DNA from 4 places in the Salinivibrio sp. MA440 genome. Region 4 is predicted to be linked to each of the others. Evidence: predicted binding sites of a transcription regulator. Region 4 holds the regulator's gene; each other region holds the start of a gene.
The links. The regulator CRP, encoded in region 4, controls carbon source genes, mostly activating them, when cyclic AMP is high. The targets are predictions, from matches to a motif close to TGTGANNNNNNTCACA.
Positions count from the first base shown of each region.

Region 1 (5,465 bases), on a different contig from region 4:
TCACGAGATTGGCTTGGTTCGCCTCGCGACGGAGAAAATCAATGGCTTGGCGAGCCTGATCATACTGACCTAGATGGAGGTGCGCCCGGGCGATATTACGCCATTGAAGCTGGCTAAAGTGATTACAGGCCGATGCGGGGCGAACGGCTTGATGCAGCCACTCCTCCATATGAGGAAGTTCGTGCTTGGCTTGCCAATAGAGTAACAACGATAAAGACGCGTTAGCGGTCCAATCGACATGATAAACCGACTCACGTAATAGATGCTCAATATGCTCAATGTGCTTGGCAGCTTTGTCGAGTTCACCGCGGCTAACAGCGACGCGGGCGAGCATGGAATAACTGTGTAGATGTTTGCTCGGGGGCTGATTCTCTAGCACTTGGAGCCCCTTGTAGGCACAGGCTTCGGCTTCGTCTAAACGGTTCCAACACCAAAGAATTTGTGCGCGAAGGCGTAAAGCAAATTCATGTAAAGGAACTTGGTGTAATTGCTGATCTTCAATGAGTTGATCGGCACTGTCGAGCAGCTCAAATGCCGCTTGCACATAGCCTTGTGCCAGGAGAATTTCACTTTGTTGTAAAATTGCCCAAAGTGCCTGGTGATACACTTGGTGCTGACGAGCGAGTTTTTCGGTTTGTTGCATCATCGATAAGGCACGATCGAGCTCGCCGAGCACATGGTTCACCTCGCCAACGACAGATGTCGCGACAATACGGCCACGGTAATTGGCGCTATCTAGTTGCTCAAGTGCTTTTTCAGCCAGGCGCATGGCCCGCTCTGGGTCGTTAGCATTAATTGCCACCTGTGCAAGTAGCGCATTGGCATTGCCTTGATAATCAATGTCGAGCGGTATTTCGCGAGCTTGATAGGCTTTTTCTGCACTTGCTAATAGCTCACCCACTTCATGATAGCGATGCTGGCTTTGTGCAAGCCAAGCTCGAAGTAGGCTTAAACTCGGATACTGGTACAAGTACTCGTTATTTAGCTTGCTGATAGCCGCTTCGAGGGTCGATAGCTCCCCACGGTTAAACATCCGCCAACCATATTGATTCAGAATATCTGCCAACAGGGCATCATCCTCGCCATAACGTGCGTGGCGCAATGCTTGATGTGGCGATTCAAGCTTGAGCCAAGCTAAGGCCGCTTGCCGATGCAGTGTTTGTTGCTGCTGTGGGATCCGAGCCTGGCGCTCATGGGCGAGAAATTCAGCAAATAAATGGTGAAAACGGAACCAATTGTTGTCGCCTTCGAGTGGATAAATAAATAAACCGTAGCGGTTCAGAGACTCCAGCATCCCCAACGCGTCGTCGCGCTCCGTTAAGGCATAGACTAATTCATCGTTGAACATTTCTAATACCGACACTTTCATCAAAAACTGACGGGTTTCAGTATCAAGTAAATCAAACACTTCTTCCGCTAAATAGTCCCAAAGGTGGGCATGGTTAAAGCTGGCACACGAGGCCGCGCTTTGCATGAGCGTACGCTTTTGGTGCTGCGCTTGAATTGCAATCAGTTGCAATGCTGACGGCCAACCTTCAACGTAGGTACACAAGGCATTGGCGGTTGACTCATCGACTCCATCGGCCACGCGTTGATTAAAAAAGCGGGTGGTCTCTTCGTTATCAAAGGCGAGTAATTCGTTCCCGATTTCGATCATTAAGTCACGAACACGCAAGTTCGCGGTGCCCAATGGCGGGTTGGCTCGTGAAGTGACGACCAAAGTGAGGTTATCCGGCATGTGCTTGATGAAAAAACGCATGGCTTCATGGATTTCTTCGTTATCAATAAGCTGATAATCATCCAATACCAGATAGCTGGTGGCATGAAAATTCGCTAACTCGGCAAACACATCGGATAAAAGTGCACGAAGCGATGAGAATTGGCGCTTCTCAGCAAGCTTAATGGTGTTTGCGCAGCCTTCTTGCGTGGCTTGATGCAGGGCTTGTAACAAGTAGTTAATAAAGCGGAAGCTATCATTGTCACTGTCATCAATACTAAACCAGCCAACATGGGACTGATCAGCCAGCCATTGTGCGGCCATGGTTGTTTTGCCATAGCCGGCGGGGGAGCGGAACATCACTAATTTATAGTGAGGCGCTTGTTGTAGCATATCGAGCACCCGAGGGCGCAATATGGCGTTATAAAGCCGACCTGGTCGAGTAAGTTTTGATGGGATCCACATAACACACTGTCCTTAACCTCAAATACGGTGCCGGCCCCTCAGCGCGACACTGCTTTATCCTCCTTGGAGTCTATGCGACTCCTAGATAGCAAACTATGATCTCTCTCCACTCTTGTGTTGATTGCTCTAGAATGGTGCATCTACGCCCTATATTTGTGATTTATATCACAATAGTTTTTTGTTTTCGCTATCCTTTAAAATAGCTTTGTACATTTATGTGTCCTGGAAAATATAGAATTTGCGCTGGAGCACAAAAATAACAAAAGTGATTTCTTACTTTTCATGCTGCTTTTCGAATGCTTTTTGTCCCATAACGTGATGTTGATCACTGGCTTGTATGTGGATGCTAGGATTGATGAGAGGCGGCTCACTGTTGGTGTGTGACACAGCTCTCTACGCCCTGCTATCTCCTCCTTTCCGTCACTGTGAGTGGGAGGATGTTTGTTACTCTCGAGTTGGGCAGGATGAATAGCCATCAAGGTTTCATTCCATTATTGAGAGTTATGACATGACCCCAAAACAGCAACATGCCTTTGATAAAAGTGCGTTTAAAATCAGCATGGTCCAACACTTGACCCAGCTAGGTCACGCACCTGAAACCGCTCAACAACGCGATTGGTACCTTGCCTTAGGGCGTGCATTGGCTGAGCACACAACAGGCGACTTGGTGGCGACTGAAAACGATCAAGCGATCAAACAGGCAAAAAGCGTTAACTATTTATCTCTTGAATTTCTCATTGGCCGCTTGACGGGCAACAACCTGATTAGCATGGGTTTATACGATGTGATTGCTGAGGCCGTTGGTGAACTCGGTCTGGGTCTTACCGACTTATTAGAGCAAGAGCGTGACCCGTCACTCGGCAACGGTGGGCTTGGGCGTCTCGCCGCTTGCTTTATGGATTCACTCGCGGCACAGCAATATCCAGCAGTTGGCTATGGCTTACACTACGAATATGGCCTTTTCCGCCAATCTTTCGATCAAGGGGCGCAGCAAGAAGCGCCTGATGCATGGCGTGAGCCAGAAGGCTACCCTTGGGAAGTCGTCCGTCCGGACCTGACTCAAACCATTGGTTTTTATGGCCATGTTGAGGTTGTTGAGGAAGCGGGGCATACCTATCGTCAATGGGTGCCTAGCTTGAAAATCCAGGCAATGCCTTGGGACTTACCCATTGTCGGTTACCAAAGTAACACCGTTTATCCATTGCGTTTGTGGGAAGGTCGAGCACTGACACCGTTCGCGCTTGATGCTTTTAATGCGGGCGAGTACACCCATGCGCAGCAAGCTGATATTGATGCGGGTAACCTGACTAAAGTCCTTTACCCCAACGATAATCATGATGCGGGCAAGACGCTGCGTTTAATGCAGCAGTACTTCCATAGCGCCGCCTCAGTGGGTGACATCCTTCGCCGTCACTTGGAAGCAGGACATGCGTTGGCGGCGTTGCCGGAGTATGAAACCATTCAGCTTAACGATACTCACCCAACGATCGCCATTCCGGAACTGATGCGTGTGTTGCTAGATGATTATCGCTTAGGTTGGGATGAAGCGTGGGCCATTGCTAGCCGTACCTTCGCTTACACGAATCATACGTTATTACCTGAAGCGCTTGAAACGTGGAGTGAATCGCTCATGGCAGAGCTTCTTCCTCGCCATATGGAGATCATTTTCGAGATCAACCATCGTTTCTTACAAGACGTGGAGCAAAAGTGGCCTGGTGATGTGCGCAAACAGCAAGTGTTATCCGTGATCGATGATCAAGGTGAACGCATGGTGCGCATGGCGAATCTGTGTGTGATTGGCTCTTATGCTGTCAACGGTGTCGCGGCCTTGCACTCACAGTTGGTTAAACGTGATTTATTCCCTGAGTTTGATGCGCTTTATCCAGGTCGCATTCAAAATGTGACAAACGGCATTACACCGCGTCGTTGGTTGAAATTCTGTAATCCTGATTTATCAAACTTGATCAGTGAAAAAATTGGCGAGCAGTGGCCAGCACAGCTTGAGCAACTCGAGCAGGTTGCACAATATGCTGACGACGCTGATTTTCAGAAAACCTTCATGGCGGTCAAGAAGCGCAATAAACAGCGCCTTGCTGACTGGGTAAAATCCAACCTCGATATCACGCTTAACACCGATGCGATTTTCGATGTTCAGATCAAGCGTCTACACGAATATAAGCGTCAGCACTTAAATCTATTGCATGTGATTTCGCTCTATCAGCGCTTGCTCAACGAGCCAAACTTTAACATGGCGCCGCGTGTTGTCTTTTTTGCCGCTAAAGCAGCCCCAGGTTATGAACTGGCAAAATCGATCATTTTCGCTATCAACAAGGTGGCCGAAACGATCAATAACGATCCACGCGTTGGCGATAAGCTTAAAGTGGTGTTTATTCCAGACTACCGCGTAAGCATGGCAGAAATTATCATTCCAGCCGCCGATGTGTCAGAGCAAATCTCAATGGCCGGTAAAGAAGCGTCGGGCACGGGTAATATGAAAATGGCCCTTAACGGTGCCTTGACCATTGGTACCATGGATGGCGCTAACGTCGAGATCCGTGAAGAAGTGGGTGACGATAATATCTATATCTTCGGCTTAGATGTTGATGGGGTCACCGAATTACGCCAAAAAGGCTATCAACCCGAAACAGCGTACCAAAATCAACCGCTTCTAAAAGCCGCTTTAGATAGCCTATTGGATGAAACCTTCACGCCAGGGCAGCCTGGTTTGCTGCGCCCTGTCTTTGACAGCGTGATGACAAGTGGTGACCCGTACTTATGTTTGGCTGACTTTGCTGATTATGTCCGCGCACACAATGACATTGATCGTGATTATCGAGACATGTCGCAGTGGGCACGCAAAGCCATTCTTAACACCGCGCTGGTTGGTAAGTTTAGCTCTGACCGTTCCATCCGTGATTATGTTAATAATATTTGGCAGCTAAAAGCGATCAAACGCTAATTGCTAATTGCAATATAACGGGTTAACAACCTGATAGGTGGCAAGGGATTCGCCTTGCCACCTGATAATAATGACAACAATATTGCCCAATAAAAGAAGGGGGCAGACCCCTCGGAGAAAGCGATGAAAGAATCTGCATTAAAGACAGTCGCACACATGGCGAACCTTGCCGACCGTTATATCAGTGCTTGGGGCACAGAAGCGGCGGTGCCAGACAGTACCTTACATGATTTATTAACGTCACTTGGCTATGACACACGTCATGATGATGCGTTGTTGGCATCAGCGGAGAGAAAACATAAAACGGATGTGCTTGCCCCCGTA
Region 1 covers NZ_MUFI01000006.1:16,682-22,146, reverse strand. The annotation lists gene malT (HTH-type transcriptional regulator MalT) at 1-2,182, opposite strand, end outside; gene BZG80_RS02810 (glycogen/starch/alpha-glucan phosphorylase) at 2,691-5,141, shown strand; gene malQ (4-alpha-glucanotransferase) at 5,265-5,465, shown strand, end outside.
Region 1: the regulator CRP is predicted to act here: its motif matches at 2,337-2,352, upstream of malT (HTH-type transcriptional regulator MalT).

Region 2 (5,465 bases), on a different contig from region 4:
GCCAAACAAGCGTGAGAAACAGCGCAACCGATAGCAGCCTCATACCTGTACTCCTTCCTATATCGGCTCGACGTATTTGCACAATAGAATTCTAGTCGCATAGGCTAGCGGATCAGGTCGCTGGTGTCATGGTTTTCCTAAACGAAAAAAAGCCGCGCCGTTAAACGGCGCGGCTTTTCTAATAAAAGTGTCTAAGTGCCGATTATTGGCCTTTCACTTCTTTTAGACCGTTAAACGGTGCTTTTTCACCCAGCGCATCTTCGATGCGGATAAGCTGGTTGTACTTAGCAACGCGATCTGAACGGCTCATCGAACCGGTTTTGATTTGGCCTGCTGCAGTACCCACCGCTAAGTCAGCGATGGTTGCGTCTTCAGTTTCGCCTGAACGGTGAGAGATAACCGCCGTGTAACCGGCGTCTTTCGCCATCTTGATTGCAGCCAGCGTCTCAGTCAACGAACCGATCTGGTTGAATTTGATCAAGATAGAGTTCGCCACACCTTTGTCGATGCCTTCTTTCAGGATCTTAGTGTTAGTTACGAACAGGTCATCACCGACCAGCTGAAGCTTGTCACCCAGCAGTTCGGTTTGGTGCTTAAAGCCGTCCCAATCAGACTCGTCGAGGCCGTCTTCGATAGACACGATTGGGTACTCTTCAGCCAGCTTAGCAAGATAGTGGTTAAACTCTTCTGAAGAGAAGGTTTTACCTTCACCTTTCATGTTGTAGATGCCTTGCTCTTTGTCATAGAACTCAGACGCTGCACAGTCCATTGCTAAAGTAATGTCTTTACCCAGCTCGTAGCCTGCTTGCTCAACCGCTTCTTTAATCGCAGCGAGTGCTGCTGCGTTTGACTCTAGGTTAGGCGCAAAACCACCTTCGTCACCAACAGCAGTGCTTAGGCCTTTGGCTTTCAGTACTTTGGCAAGGTTGTGGAATACTTCTGCACCGATACGCAGCGCTTCTTTTAGCGTCTTAGCACCGACTGGCTGGATCATGAACTCTTGGATATCAACGTTGTTATCCGCGTGCTCACCACCATTCAGGATATTCATCATTGGCAGAGGCATAGAGAACTGACCCGCAGTACCGTTTAGCTCAGCGATATGCTCGAACAAAGGCATGCCTTTTGCCGCTGCCGCCGCTTTGGCGTTCGCCAAGGAAACCGCGAGGATAGCGTTAGCACCGAACTGAGATTTGTTCTCGGTACCGTCGAGATCGATCATCACTTGGTCGATATCTGCTTGCGCTTTAGCGTCTTTACCCAGCAATGCTTCTGCGATTGGGCCATTCACAGCTTCAATCGCTTTCAGTACGCCTTTACCCATGAAACGTGACTTATCACCGTCACGCAGTTCTAGTGCTTCGCGAGAACCCGTAGATGCACCAGAAGGAGCTGCTGCCATACCAACGAAACCACCTTCTAGGTGAACTTCCGCTTCAACGGTAGGGTTACCGCGTGAATCAATAATTTCACGACCTAGAACTTTAACGATCTTAGACATTGTGATTCCTCTCGTCTGTCATTGTTTTTAAAAATAAAGAGCGGCCGCCTTCTGGGCTACCGCTCGAATGTCGTTTATAGCTCACCGCGCTGTTTTTTGCCTGCCGCAGCAACAAATCCAGCAAACAGTGGATGGCCATCACGCGGCGTTGAAGTGAATTCCGGGTGGAACTGGCACGCCACGAACCAAGGATGTGCTGGGTTTTCAATGATCTCTACCAGCTTTTTATCGGCAGACAGACCAGAAACTGACAATCCTGCTTTTTCTAGCTTAGGACGTAGCAGATTATTCACTTCATAACGGTGGCGATGGCGCTCATGGATTTGGGTATTGCCGTAGAGCTGATGCGCTTTCGAACCTTCAGCTAAGTGGCAAAGCTGCGCGCCTAGGCGCATGGTGCCACCAAGATCTGACGTCTCGCTACGCTCTTCCACTTTGCCTTCTTCATCGACCCACTCAGTGATCAGGCCAACGACAGGATAAGGGCTTGCTTGGCTAAACTCAGTCGAGTTAGCGCCTTCCATGCCGGCGACATTACGTGCGTATTCAATCAACGCCACCTGCATACCAAGACAAATACCCAGATACGGCACATTGTTTTCACGTGCATATTGTGCCGCAAGGATCTTACCTTCAATGCCGCGGTCACCAAATCCACCAGGGACGAGAATCGCGTCCAAGTCCTTCAGCATTTCACTGCCGCGGGTTTCAAGATCTTGTGAATCCACGTACTTGATGTTGACGGTCAGGCGATTTTTCAACCCACCATGTTTTAACGCTTCATTGACGGACTTGTACGCATCCGGCAATTCAATGTACTTACCGACCATACCAATGGTGACTTCACCCATTGGGTTGGCTTCTTCGTAGCTCACTTGCTCCCATTCAGACAAGTCAGCTTCTACGGCTTCAATGCCAAAGCGCTTGCAGACCAAATCGTCCAACCCTTGCGAACGGATCAACGATGGGATCTTGTAGATAGAGTCGACGTCTTTCATGGTGATCACCGCTTTTTCCGCCACATTACAGAACAGCGCAATCTTAGCGCGTTCATTGGCAGGAATTGGACGCTCACTACGGCATACCAGCACATCCGGCTGAATACCAATCGACAGAAGCTCTTTTACTGAGTGCTGGGTCGGCTTGGTTTTTACTTCGCCTGCCGCAGCCAAGTAAGGCACTAATGTCAGATGCATGAACATGGCATGTTCGCGGCCCACGTCTACCGTCAACTGACGAATCGCTTCCAAAAATGGTAATGATTCAATATCACCGACCGTTCCGCCGATCTCGACGATCACAATATCGTGACCTTCACCGCCTGCGACGATGCGATCTTTGATCGAGTTGGTAATATGTGGGATCACCTGAATGGTCGCCCCCAGGTAGTCTCCACGGCGCTCTTTGCGCAGTACATCCGCATAAACACGGCCAGAGGTAAAGTTATTACGCTTGGTCATTTTAGTGCGAATGAAGCGCTCATAGTGACCGAGATCAAGGTCGGTCTCTGCGCCGTCTTCCGTGACGAATACTTCTCCGTGCTGGGTAGGGCTCATTGTCCCTGGATCCACGTTAATATAAGGGTCGAGTTTCATGATGGTGACGTTAAGGCCACGCGCTTCAAGAATGGCTGCTAATGAGGCTGCAGCAATACCCTTACCGAGGGAGGATACAACACCGCCCGTAACAAAAATGTAGTTCGTCGTCATGCTAAACCTGAGAGTTGGATTTAGAGGAAATAAATGAAGTTCTGGACGGGATATTATGATACCAGACCCCACTGACTCCCACAATGTGAAAGCTACCACACACCCTGGTGTTTTTAATTGTCACAAATCAATTATGCCAATTACAGGATATTGCCTTACTCGTCTTTTTTAACCGCTTGCCACGCCGATTCTAGTTCATCCAGCTGACATTGTTGAATATTTTCTCCATTATCACGTAATTGATTTTCAACGCCACGAAAGCGACGTTCAAATTTCTGATTGGCTGCGCGCAACGCCTGCTCAGCATCCGTGCCTAGGTGGCGCGCGACATTGACGACAGCAAACAAAAGATCGCCAACTTCGTCTTCCACACGGCTTGCGTCAACCGGTGTCTGTGCCAATTCATGTTCGACCTCTTCCAGCTCTTCTCGCACTTTCGCGATAACCGGCGCCACGGTTGGCCAATCAAACCCTGCCCTTGCACATCGTTTTTGTAGCTTGTGGGCGCGAGTTAACGCGGGCAACCCCTGAGTCACGCCATCTAATAGACTGCAGGATTGGGTTGAGGGCATTTTCTCTGCGCGCTCTTGCGCCTTAATACCTTCCCAATCAGGCGAGCTTAATGGCTTCCCGTCCGCATCTTTAGGACCGAATACGTGAGGGTGACGACGCGTGAGCTTATCGCACACCGCACTGACGACATCGTCAAAATCAAATCGATGTTGTTCGCGCCCTAATTGACTGTAGAACACAATTTGAAAAAGAAGGTCGCCCAACTCATCTTTTAGGTCCGACCAGTTTTCACGCTCGATGGCGTCAGCCACTTCGTACGCCTCTTCTAAGGTATGAGGCACGATAGAGGCAAAGGTTTGTGCCTTGTCCCAGTCACAACCATGATTAGGGTCGCGTAAGGTCGCCATGATCGTCAGTAAGTTGTCAATTGACGCCATAAGAAGGTTCCTTCATGAAAAAAACGCCCTGTCGAAACAGGGCGAATGTATTAGCGGAGGCGTTTCGCTTCGACCACATCTTTCACTTGTTCAAGCCGGTTTACAACGCGGCTTAAGGTATCTAAATCAGAGATTTCGAGATCAAAGTCCATGATCGACATTTGCTTTTTATAATCAACCCGGCTTTGCATCCCGGCTACCCGTGCTTTCTCATTGCTTAACACGTTATTGATATCTTTGACCAGCCCGGTTCGTTCGTTTGCCGAAAGGCGAATGCGTACATGGTATTGACCAATATGGCCTTTCCCCCACACCGTGGCGATAATCCGCTCCGGTGCATGATGGCTAAGCTCATTGAGCTGCTCGCAATCTGCACGATGGACCGAAATACCACGCCCTTGGGTAACAAATCCTTTAATGTCATCACCCGGCAACGGCTGGCAGCAGCGCGCGAGATGCGTCATCAGGTTATCAACACCTTCGACAACCACGGCATCGCGGTGGGCTTTGCCGGTGCTCGGTTTTTGTTCGCTTTGCTGCAGTTTTTCTAACAACTGCTGCTCTTCTTCTTCCAGGCTCGGTTTATTAATCAGGCCATTAATATGGTTCACTACCTGATTAATGCGCAAATCACCACTGCCCACGCCGGCATAAAGCTCGTCCAGCGTGTTAACGTTAAAGCGTTTTAGCGCCAAATTGGCATCTTTACTGATGCCGCCAATTTTTTGTAGCTCGGTATCCAAGATTTCTTTACCGGCAGCAATGTTCTTGTCTTTGTCTTGCTTGCGGAACCAAGCATTTATTTTGGCGCGCGCACGACTTGAGTTAACAAATCCATGGCTGGGATTGAGCCAATCTCGCGACGGGTTAGGCTCTTTTTGCGTGATGATTTCAACCTGGTCGCCCATTTGTAGGTGATAGGTGAACGGAACAATTCGCCCTTCTACTTTGGCACCAATGCAACGATGACCCACTTCTGAATGGATGTGGTAGGCAAAATCAAGTGGCGTTGCCCCTATAGGTAAGTCGACGACATCGCCGCGCGGGGTGAACGCATACACCCGATCGTCGAACACTTGGCTACGCAACTCATCAAGCATTTCGCCCGAATCAGACATTTCTTCTTGCCATGCCAATAGCTTACGCAGCCAGGTGATTTTTTCATCGTAGCCACTGCGGCCACTGGCTGAGCCTTCTTTATATTTCCAATGGGCCGCTACACCTAGCTCTGCATCATCGTGCATTTGTTTGGTGCGAATTTGAATCTCAACGGGCTTGCCTTCCGGCCCCAACACCACAGTGTGA
Region 2 covers NZ_MUFI01000007.1:126,666-132,130, forward strand. The annotation lists gene ftsB (cell division protein FtsB) at 1-43, opposite strand, end outside; gene eno (phosphopyruvate hydratase) at 203-1,501, opposite strand; gene BZG80_RS03825 (CTP synthase) at 1,576-3,210, opposite strand; gene mazG (nucleoside triphosphate pyrophosphohydrolase) at 3,366-4,160, opposite strand; gene relA (GTP diphosphokinase) at 4,211-5,465, opposite strand, start outside.
Region 2: the regulator CRP is predicted to act here: its motif matches at 3,295-3,310, upstream of BZG80_RS03825 (CTP synthase).

Region 3 (5,465 bases), on a different contig from region 4:
TTGGCTTAGTAGCAAGCACGTTAGCGAAAAGTGGCTTTGATGCTTTGATGGGGTATTTACACCTTTTGGGGGTGCTACTCGGCAGTATGGCAACCATCGCCTTGGTGGTAAATCCGCTGATTGTGTATATCAAAACGCGTCAAAACCCCTATCCCCTTGTTTTTCGCTGCCTGCGTGAGAGCGGTCTCACCGCTTTCTTCACCCGTAGCTCTGCAGCCAACATTCCAGTGAATATGCAGCTATGCCGCCGCCTTGATTTGGATGAAGATACTTATTCTGTCTCTATCCCACTCGGTGCCACCATCAATATGGGAGGCGCGGCGATCACCATTACCGTATTAACCCTGGCTGCTGTTCATACACTCGGTATCCAAGTGGATATCGCCACGGCTGTGCTGTTGAGTGTGGTGGCCGCGGTATCCGCGTGCGGCGCGTCGGGGGTTGCTGGCGGCTCCCTATTGTTGATCCCACTCGCGTGTAATTTGTTTGGTATTCCACAAGAGATTGCCATGCAAGTGGTTGGGATTGGCTTTACTATCGGTGTTTTACAAGACTCTGCCGAAACGGGCCTGAATAGCTCAACCGACGTAGTATTTACCGCGGCGGCATGCTTGGGTGAAGAGCGTAAAAACAGCTAACCAACGCCCTTAGCCAAGATCAAAAAAAAGCAGGTGCATCAACACCTGCTTTTTCTTTAACCGCTTTTTAATTGTCAGCCAAGGTAACGATTAGCCCTCCAGCACTTTCATCAGCAAATTGCCATCATACATCGCCTGCTTTACCATCGCCGCTCCAGGCATCGTCGCTTGGGTATAGAAATAGCTTTCTTCCAAGACTAGGTACTTGCTATACAGCGGAATCGTCTGCGTTTTTAAACATTCCATGATCGCAGGATACAACACCGATTTAGCGCGATTGAATTCGCCACCAAATAATATTTTTTCTGGGTTAAATAAATTCACCACAATCGCTATGGCGGTTCCCAAGTGATGCCCCAGCTCGGTGATCACTTGGTGGGCCAAACCATCGCCTGACACCGCTGCATCGCATATAGCCTCTATCGTGAGGGGTTGGTCGTGCAAGCAACTCGGATGCCCTTCATTGAGCAATGTCTCCACCTGCTCATAGATCGCGGACAGGCTTGCGACCGTTTCCAAACAGCCATAATTACCGCAAAAACACCGCTTACCAAAGGGCTTAATTTGAATATGACCTAACTCGCCAACGTTACCGATCCGCCCTTGAAGCACTTTGCCCTCGAGCACAATACCGGCCCCAACGCCGCTGTGAACTGCGACCAGAACGGCGCTGCCTGCTTCTTTCGCGTTACCAAACAACTTTTCCGCTAGTGCCCAAGAACGGGTGTCGTTCCCCACAAATACCGGCAAACCGGTCTCTCGATGTAATACAGGCCCTAGAGGCATATGGTCGACCTCGAAGTGCGGCATTTGAATCACGGTGCCTTGGGCACTATTTACCAAGCCCGGTAGCGAAATCGCAATACTGGTGACACGATCCACCGTTTGTTGGTGACGAGAGAAAAACGCATTGACATGATCGACCACGGTGGTGAGTAATGCACTTTGCGCCACCACCGTTAATTCATGCCGTTCTTGAATCAAAATTTCACTGCTTAGCGAATGCAGCGCCAGAGTGAGATAACCTCTTCCTAGACGCATGGACAAAAATTGCCAGCCTTCGTTATCCAGCATCAGCCCTACAGCTGGACGCCCGCGCATGCTCGTTTCTTGGATCGGCGCCTCTTTTACAAGGTGAGCGTCCATCAGTTCGCGCACAATTTTGGTGATACTGGCAGGCGCCAGTTGGCTGCGTTTCGAGAGTTCGATCCGCGAAATAGGCTCAAAACGGTCGATTAAGTTATAAATCGTGCCCGCATTTTTGCGCTTAATATGATCGATATGTCCCGGCTGCCCAATAATCATGCCCTTTCCTATTACTACGTGGCTGTGGCGATAAACCCTGACACCGCCTATTTAGGTGAATTTTTTTACTTCGCGAACTAATTGTGAAGCAATTGGCCGCTAGCACGTGACATTTGTCACTTTGTATCTTTGAAATCGCGTACAAACTCACAAAACCTGTCTAAACAGTAACGCTGTTCATCCTCTAATCGCGGGCTAAAAAACAAGATCTCAAACTTATTCGTTGGCATAATGCGGAGCTCATATTCTATCGCTATTAATCACCATGTACCGAGTCAACGAGATATTTGAAACGATCCAGGGCGAAGGCACCTTCACAGGGGTTCCGTCGGTTTTTGTCCGCTTGCAAGGATGTCCAGTAGGATGTGCCTGGTGCGATACTAAGCAAACCTGGGAAACGGATGATAAGGATCAGCAAGATAAGATCTTTATTATTGATAAGTCAGAGGATTCACCGACTTGGTGCTGGCTAGGAGCCGAAGATATCGTCACTGAAATCACGCAACGCTATCACGCTAAGCATATCGTGATTACCGGGGGCGAACCCTGTCTTTATGATTTGGTACCTTTAACGGAAGCCTTGGAAGAGGCTGGATGCCAATGCCAAATTGAAACCAGTGGCACCTATACGGTCTATGCGAGCCAAGCCACCTGGGTAACGGTGTCGCCCAAAATCAATATGCGCGGTAAATTGCCCGTTCTCGCCAGTGCGATGGCGCGAGCCAATGAGATAAAACATCCGGTGGGGACAGAAAAGGACATTACACAATTAGAGACTCTGCTTGAGACCTGCCCAGCCTCTCCTGGTGCAACCATTGCGCTGCAGCCGGTAAGCCAAAAGCCACGTGCAACCAAACTTTGCATCGACACCTGCATTGCGCGCGGCTGGCGTTTATCCGTGCAAACACACAAGTATTTGAATATCGCCTAAGTGACGATGACGAGGACGGTGGCAAGATAAATCGCGCCGTCATGGAGCAAAGCACACGTCGAAAAGCGACAAAAAACGCCGAGTACTGAAGTGACCTCATAAAGCTGGACACTGCTACTCGGCGTTTTTTTATTTCTCTCGACTGCTTCTTATTTACCTCGAGTATTGTTACTCACGTCGAGTTTCGTTACTCACCTCGATAAGTGCAACCTGCGGTACAAGTTTCTTTCACCATGACCTGGCTTAACAGAGGCAGATTCGGTTTTACCTGTTGCCAAATCCAGTGTGCTAGCACTTCACTGGTTGGATTTTCTAGCCCTTCAATGTCATTGAGATAGTAATGATCCAGGCGCTGATAAATCGGTTTGAAAGCCGCTTTTATTTCGGCAAAGTCGATCACCCACCCCGTATACGGATCAACGTCGCCTTCTACATACAAACGCACCGTAAATGAATGCCCATGTAAACGCCCACATTTATGGCCTTCTGGCACATTCGGTAAATGGTGTGCCGCCTCAAAGGTAAATTCTTTAAACAACTCAGTGGTCATTTTACTTCATTCCAACAACAACAAGAGGCCGCATGCTACTTAAATTCGCTGGCCGACTCAAACGCATTCATCCGACCACACCGGTTAGTCTGTGCGGCCAGAATGCCTCGCAATACGGGTTTCCGTCTCATTATTAGGACGATTTACGTCGATGAAATCACACATTTTATATGAGGATACCGCCACAAGTGCGCTCTCGGTTTAACATAGTCGCTACAGGCTAGAACTGATAACTCTATAAATTAATAACAAATGGTTGACTCATGCGTATGACCCTTGCGAGCAAAATTCTTCTTGCTCTTTTTCTTGTTTTCGCTCTTGTGCTCGCCACCTCGCTGGCCTATCAGTCGCATCAACAAAAAGCCTTGATGACATCGATTGTCAGCGAGCAAACCTTAGATAAAGCGTCCAACTACTTTGATAGCCTTAATATGCTGATGCTCACCGGCACCATCAGCCAGCGTAATACGTTGCGAGAGAAAATGCTGTCACACAAAGGCATCGACGACGCTCGCGTGATCCGTGGAGAGGCAATTACCCGCTTTTTTGGCCCAGGAAACCCTGAGCAATCTGCCCAGGATGCCATTGACCAACGTGCCCTCAAAGGTGAAACCATTGTCGAAACCTTTGATGCTGATGCGGGAAAAGGATTGGTGGTCGCCCTGCCGATGAAAGCGAGCAGCGATTATCGCGGCACCAATTGTCTGCAATGCCACGTAGCAGAGGAAGGCACCGTACTCGGTGTTATCCGGCTCGAGTATGATCTTGAGCCTTTGTATAGCACTATCGATAGAGAAATGTTAATTACCGCTGGGATAATGGGCAGCATCGCTGTGATTGGATTTTTAATCTCACTCACTGTGATTCGCCGCTGGGTAGTCTCCCCGCTTAAGCGCGTCTCTGCCTTTATGAAACGCACCAGCCACGACAAAAATCTTTCCGAGCGCCTCAACAATACCCGTGACGACGAGATTGGTGAACTGTGCAATAGTTGCGACCAGTTGCTTGATAACTTTGCTGCCAGCCTGCAACAAGTTCAGCGCACCTCAGAAACCCTGTCTGCTGAGGCCATGAATCTGATCCGTGTCTCAAGCCATACCGATCAATTAGCTGATAGCCAACGTCACGAAACCAATGACATGTCTTCAGCCATCGATGATGTGCAGCAGCATCAACACGACATTCAAAATCGTACTCAAGAAGCGGCGCAATTGAGTGAATCTGCCGCAGGCAGTGCCAATCAGGGCAGTGATCTGGCGAATGTCGCGGCCAATGACATTCGTAAGTTGGTGGCTGATATTGGCCAAGTACGCACACAAATATTGGATGTTAACCAACAAAGCCAGCAAGTAACGACGATTCTCAGCGTGATCCGGGAAATTGCCGAGCAAACGAACTTGCTGGCGTTGAATGCCGCCATTGAAGCCGCTCGCGCCGGAGAACAAGGCCGGGGGTTTGCGGTGGTTGCCGACGAAGTACGCAACCTTGCCAGTCGTAGCCATGATGCCACTGGTGAAATCCAAACCATCATTGAAAACTTGTGTGCAGGCAGTGAAGCCTCTGCGCAGGCGGTTGAAGCGACCAGTGAAAGTGCTAATCAACGTGCAGAAACCGTGATGGAACTTTCTACCGCTTTGGGTAATATCGCCGACCAAGTTAGAACGGTCAACGACAACGCCAATGACATCAGCAAACAAAGTGATCACCAGGCGCAAATGACCGATGCCTTGCTCGCTCAAGTGGGTCGTATTCAAAGTCACGCCAACGATACCGCAACCAATGCTAATGAGGTGAAAGCGATTAGTGCAAATCTCGAGCAGCTGGTTGAACAACTTGAAGGGTTAATTGGCCAATTTCAGCTCTCAGACACGCTCAAACCTTGAAGCTATACAGGATACAGGTAAACTTGCTAGTCTAACTTGTAAAATCACTGATGCGGTCACACCCCGTTGGCCGCATTACCTAAACGGAGATAGAAGCGAATTATGACATACGCGCCTGTAGTAGACGTCCTGCGCGGCAAGGCGGCAGTCGACACTGA
Region 3 covers NZ_MUFI01000042.1:25,240-30,704, forward strand. The annotation lists gene sstT (serine/threonine transporter SstT) at 1-638, shown strand, start outside; gene mlc (sugar metabolism global transcriptional regulator Mlc) at 729-1,943, opposite strand; gene queE (7-carboxy-7-deazaguanine synthase QueE) at 2,209-2,874, shown strand; gene queD (6-carboxytetrahydropterin synthase QueD) at 3,062-3,424, opposite strand; gene BZG80_RS12550 (methyl-accepting chemotaxis protein) at 3,688-5,307, shown strand; gene asnS (asparagine--tRNA ligase) at 5,410-5,465, shown strand, end outside.
Region 3: the regulator CRP is predicted to act here: its motif matches at 2,049-2,064, upstream of mlc (sugar metabolism global transcriptional regulator Mlc).

Region 4 (5,465 bases):
AAGCTTTGATAGCCCTTATGCCAATGGATTATTGGCCGCTTTTAAACAGCAAGGCTGGTGCGGTGTGGTGATGCATTTTCGCGGTTGCAGTGGCCGTCTTAATCGCGCGCCGCGGACTTATCATTCCGGCGAAACGGAGGACGCTCGGGCATTTTTGACCTATTTACGCCAGACCTACCCGAACAATGAGATTGCCGCTGTGGGAGTCTCTTTGGGAGGAAACATGTTGGTGCGCTACCTGGCCGACTATCAGCATGATCCGATTGTCAGTTGTGGTTGTGCTATTTCTCCCCCGCTCGATTTAGCGGCGTGCTCGACCCGTATTCAACAAGGGTTTTCCCGTGTTTATCAAGCGTATTTGCTACGGTCGATGCGACAAACCTTATCGGAAAAACTTACCCGACACCAAAAAGTGGGTCGGTGGCATGCTGGGGAGCGGCCAAAGATTAAAACTCTGTTCGAGTTTGATCAAACGGTCACCGCACCGCTGCATGGCTTTGACGATGCTCAACACTACTATCAAAGCTGTAGTGGTTTATCTGTCCTTGACGCTATTACGGTCCCACTTGCGATTATCCATGCGAAAGACGATCCCTTTATGACCGACGCAGTGATCCCAACCTCGCCTCTGCCCGCGAATATTGACTATCAACTGAGCGAACATGGTGGGCATGTTGGTTTTGTTACCGGCAGTTGGCGCCAGCCACAGTTCTGGCTGGAGCAGTCGGTGCCTCACTGGTTAGCCTCACGCCTTTGCTCGTCCCGTTAAAAAAGGACGCCACGCAAAGCAAAAAAGACCGACGCACATTGATCTACTGCATTGTGTTGAATGATTGGGTAAAATGCGAGCTGATTCACAATATCAGCATCAAGCACCCTAACGTCTCAGCCATAAATCAACAAAAGGTGATGTAGTATGATGGTTCCTTGGCAATCGGTCCCTGAGGAAACACTGACTCGTTTAATCGAGCACTTTGTGTTACGGGAAGGAACCGATTATGGTGAGCAGGAAGTCAGCTTTGCACAAAAAGTGGCGGATGTTCGCCAACAACTGCAATCCGGCGACGCCGTGATTGTGTATTCTGAGTTGCACGAGACAGTGGATATTCGTCGTAAAGAAGCACTCAGATCTTAGCATCGCTGTACGCAATAAACAGCGATACACATTCAGACTGAATGACAGGGCGCGTCATGTCGGCTAAACACCCAATCATCGCGGTCACCGGCTCTTCAGGAGCAGGGACCACCACCACATCCGAAGCATTCCGTAAGATGTTCCAGATGATGAACATCAAAGCGGCGTGGCTAGAAGGGGACAGTTTCCATCGCTTTACGCGACCGGAAATGGACGTCGAGATCCGTAAAGCACGTGAGCAAGGACGGCACATTAGTTACTTTGGCCCCACCGCCAATGATTTTCCGCGATTAGAGCAGTTTTTCCGTGAGTACGGTGAACTCGGCACAGGCAAATATCGCCGCTACTTGCATACCTTTGACGAAGCGGTGCCCTACAATCAAATGCCAGGGACCTTCACACCATGGCAGGATTTACCCGACAATACCAACGTACTATTTTACGAAGGCTTGCACGGCGGTGTGGTTAATGGTGAGGTCAATGTCGCCCAACATGTCGACCTATTGATTGGTATGGTCCCGATCGTCAACCTTGAGTGGATTCAGAAGTTTGTCCGCGATACCCGCGATAGGGGCCACTCACGCGAAGCGGTCACCGACTCGATTGTGCGGTCGATGGACGATTATTTGCATTATATTACGCCGCAATTCTCACGCACTCACATTAACTTTCAACGGGTGCCGACGGTCGATACCTCCAACCCACTGAACGCCAAAGGCATTCCTTCGTTGGATGAGAGCTTTGTGGTGATCCGCTTTCGAGGGATGAAAAACGTCGACTTTCCTTATCTGCTGCAAATGATCACGGGGTCTTTTATGTCACGGCATAATACACTCGTCGTGCCAGGCGGTAAGATGGGCTTTGCGATGGAACTTATCATCCGTCCATTGATTCAGCAGCTAATCGAAAAAGGCAAGATTGGCTAGGGCGTAGCGCATCTATCGTGTATTACTTCTCAAGCCGTGATCTTAGCCACGTTTTTGCCAGTTTTTTAGGCGGTTGGCCTAGATCAAAATCAAGAAATTGCTAACAAAAAAAGATACACTCTTGTTAACATACAGTGAGCTTGTAGCCCGCGCCCAGACTTCGTATTCTGTGCATAGATCTGGTGGGTTACCCCTCAGACAAAGATAGGACGTTGTTGCCGGGCAACACATGCAGAGGAAATAAGTTATATGGTTCCAGGAAAACCTCAAACAGACCCTACACTCGAGTGGTTCCTTTCACATTGTCACATCCACAAGTATCCGTCTAAAAGCACGCTGATTCATGCAGGCGAAAAAGCGGAGACCTTGTATTACATCGTGAAAGGGTCTGTCGCCGTTCTAATCAAAGATGAAGAAGGCAAGGAAATGATCCTGTCTTATCTTAACCAAGGTGATTTCATCGGTGAGCTAGGCCTTTTCGAAGATGATCAGGAGCGTACCGCTTGGGTTCGGGCTAAGTCTCCTTGTGAAGTGGCAGAAATCTCATTCAAAAAGTTCCGCCAACTGATCCAGGTTAACCCCGATATATTGATGCGTTTGTCCTCACAAATGGCGCGCCGTTTGCAAGTGACCAGCCAAAAAGTGGGGGATCTTGCCTTCCTGGACGTCACGGGCCGTATTGCGCAAACCTTGTTGAATTTAGCGAAGCAACCCGATGCCATGACGCACCCTGATGGCATGCAAATTAAGATCACACGTCAAGAAATTGGCCAAATCGTTGGCTGCTCGCGTGAAACCGTGGGGCGTATTCTTAAAATGCTGGAAGAGCAAAATCTTATTTCAGCCCATGGTAAAACCATCGTGGTATACGGTACCCGCTAATCACAGCGCTCTCTGTATTCCCAACCGACGCCCTGGCGTCGGTTTTTTTATCGCCGCTTTCTGGCAAGCGTCTGGATAACTTCTACACTCAAAACGATATTGTTAACACTTAATTAACAAGGTGTCGTTTATGAAAAAACTGATAACTGCCCTCACCGCCCTCGGCCTCGCTGTATTTTCAGTCCATGCCACGGCTAACACCACCATTGTCCATCCAGAACCGCGAGCTGGCTCGGCACTTGATCTCTATGCCATTGAGCTGATTGAATTTCTTGCCGAAAAATCAGGAGAATCTGTCACCTTACAAGCCTTTGACGGCCAAATTGGATCTCAATCTCGTAAGGTGGAAATGCTCAAGCAAGGCAAGCTCACCGTCGACTGGCTTGGTGCCGACCGTACACTGGAAGCTGAATTGATCCCCGTTCGCTATCCCGTGTTTCGTGGCTTACTCGGCCATCGCCTGTTTATTACCAATCAAGCCACTGAGCCCCAACTTGCTCAGATAAGTAGTGCGAGTGACTTGCAGTCTCTGACTATGATTCAGGGACAAGGTTGGGCCGACGTCAAGGTGCTTAACTCAGCGGGATTTCGCGTACGTGAAATATCGAGCTTTGAAAACATTTTCAAAGTGGTTGATACGGGCAGGGCCGATCTCTTCCCTCGTGCCTTGATTGAGCCTTTTAGTGAATTAGCCGAGCGGCCGCAATACGGTAACCTGTTAGTTGACCCACACCTGATGCTGATCTATCGCTTCCCAATGTTCCTGTTTGTGTCTCCGCAACATGCTGACGTCGCCGAGATGTTAAATGGCGCTTTGGCCGCAATACGGTAACCTGTTAGTTGACCCACACCTGATGCTGATCTATCGCTTCCCAATGTTCCTGTTTGTGTCTCCGCAACATGCTGACGTCGCCGAGATGTTAAATGGCGCTTTTGAAGCGGCGTATCAAGACGGATCATTTATCGAGTTTTTCAATAATGCGTCTTTAGTTAAGGAAACCTTTGAAAAGGCGAACATTGGTGAGCGTACTGTCATCCGAGTCGATAACCCGCATTTAAGCAACGAAACACAAGCGATTCCAGACACGTTTTGGCTCGACATCGAGGCCCAATAGACGACAAAAAAAAGGGAGCGTATCACACGCTCCCTTTTCCCATGATGTCGATAAGCAATGCGTGACGCACTAATGGGTGCTTTCAAAGATTTTGTCTGCCGAAGCAGCCACAAAACCTTGGTAGAGCTCACCATTGGGCAACACATACCGCTTAGCAAACTCGTAAAAGCCACCCGGGATGGTTTGCGTGCAATCGGAGAAAGAAACGGGCACGCGGTCAGCCATGGTAGAGGATTGCTCCAGATACACAGATGCATCCCCTTTGACTTCCCCACCTGACTCGTTAATCGCAAAGCCATTATCGCGCAATCGGTTGTTCACCGAGAGGCAATCATCATGCGTATTTAGCTGATTCACACTCACGGTAAAATGGTTCGCACCGTAACCGTGTGCCGCCACCCAAGACGCATATTCACTTTCTTCGGCAAGCGTTTGATAGGTTGCCCAATCAATATCCCATAGGCGGCCCTGATGGAGAAAATCGCTGCCTGTAAGTGACGACGCATCAACTTGTGCCACCAGCTTTTCAACAATCGCCTGAAGCGCGGGCGAGCATTGCTCGACCATCAACTCACTGATAAAGACTTTCGGCATCAAGGGATCGGGGTGCTCAAAATGGCAAGCATTGAGCTTTTTCGCTTCAAAGGTATAGTCACCTTTTTGCTGATACCCCAAGGCGAGAAATGGACGCGCGAGTACCTTTAGTCCAACCTTAGGCAAACCAAATGTCCGTAAGGCAATATGATCATTGATCAAAGGTTGCCCTTCCTCTAATAAGGCATGCACCTTATGTGCCGAAGGGCACAGGCGGTTGATGTAGTCCTGCCACAGTTTGTCGAATAACGCTTGGCCACTGTCCATGTTGCTCTCCTTAGTCCTGTTGAGTCGGTATACCGGGGGCGAACGTATCGGGAAGCATCACCTGCTCGCCCTCCATGGATGCCATGGGATAAGCACAATAATCTGCCGCGTAATACGCGCTAGGGCGTAAGTTCCCCGAAGCACCTGGCCCACCAAATGGCGCATCGCCACTGGCTCCGGTCAATTGACGGTTGCGGTTAACAATCCCTGCACGAATATGATCGAGGAAGTATTGCCATTCGCCCTCGTCTTCACTGATAAGGCCTGCCGACAAACCATAGCGGGTATCATTCGCCTTCGTGATCGCATCAGCTATATCCTGATAGCGCTGCACTTGTAGTAGCGGACCGAAATACTCTTCGTCGGGTAACGCTTGAATGCCACTCACATCTAAAATCCCTGGAGAAATCACCGCATCATGCTGATGTTCACACTCAATCACTGGCGTCGCGCCCAGATCAACAAGCTTTTGTTGTGTCGCCAGAATGCCTTCCGCTGCTGCCACTGAGATCTGTGCGCCCATAAACGGAGCCGGATCATCAAACT
Region 4 covers NZ_MUFI01000026.1:29,914-35,378, reverse strand. The annotation lists gene BZG80_RS09570 (hydrolase) at 1-769, shown strand, start outside; gene BZG80_RS09565 (YheU family protein) at 917-1,135, shown strand; gene BZG80_RS09560 (phosphoribulokinase) at 1,192-2,061, shown strand; gene crp (cAMP-activated global transcriptional regulator CRP) at 2,311-2,943, shown strand; gene BZG80_RS09550 (hypothetical protein) at 3,074-3,775, shown strand; gene BZG80_RS09545 (hypothetical protein) at 3,750-4,058, shown strand; gene BZG80_RS09540 (DUF1338 domain-containing protein) at 4,128-4,919, opposite strand; gene astD (succinylglutamate-semialdehyde dehydrogenase) at 4,930-5,465, opposite strand, start outside.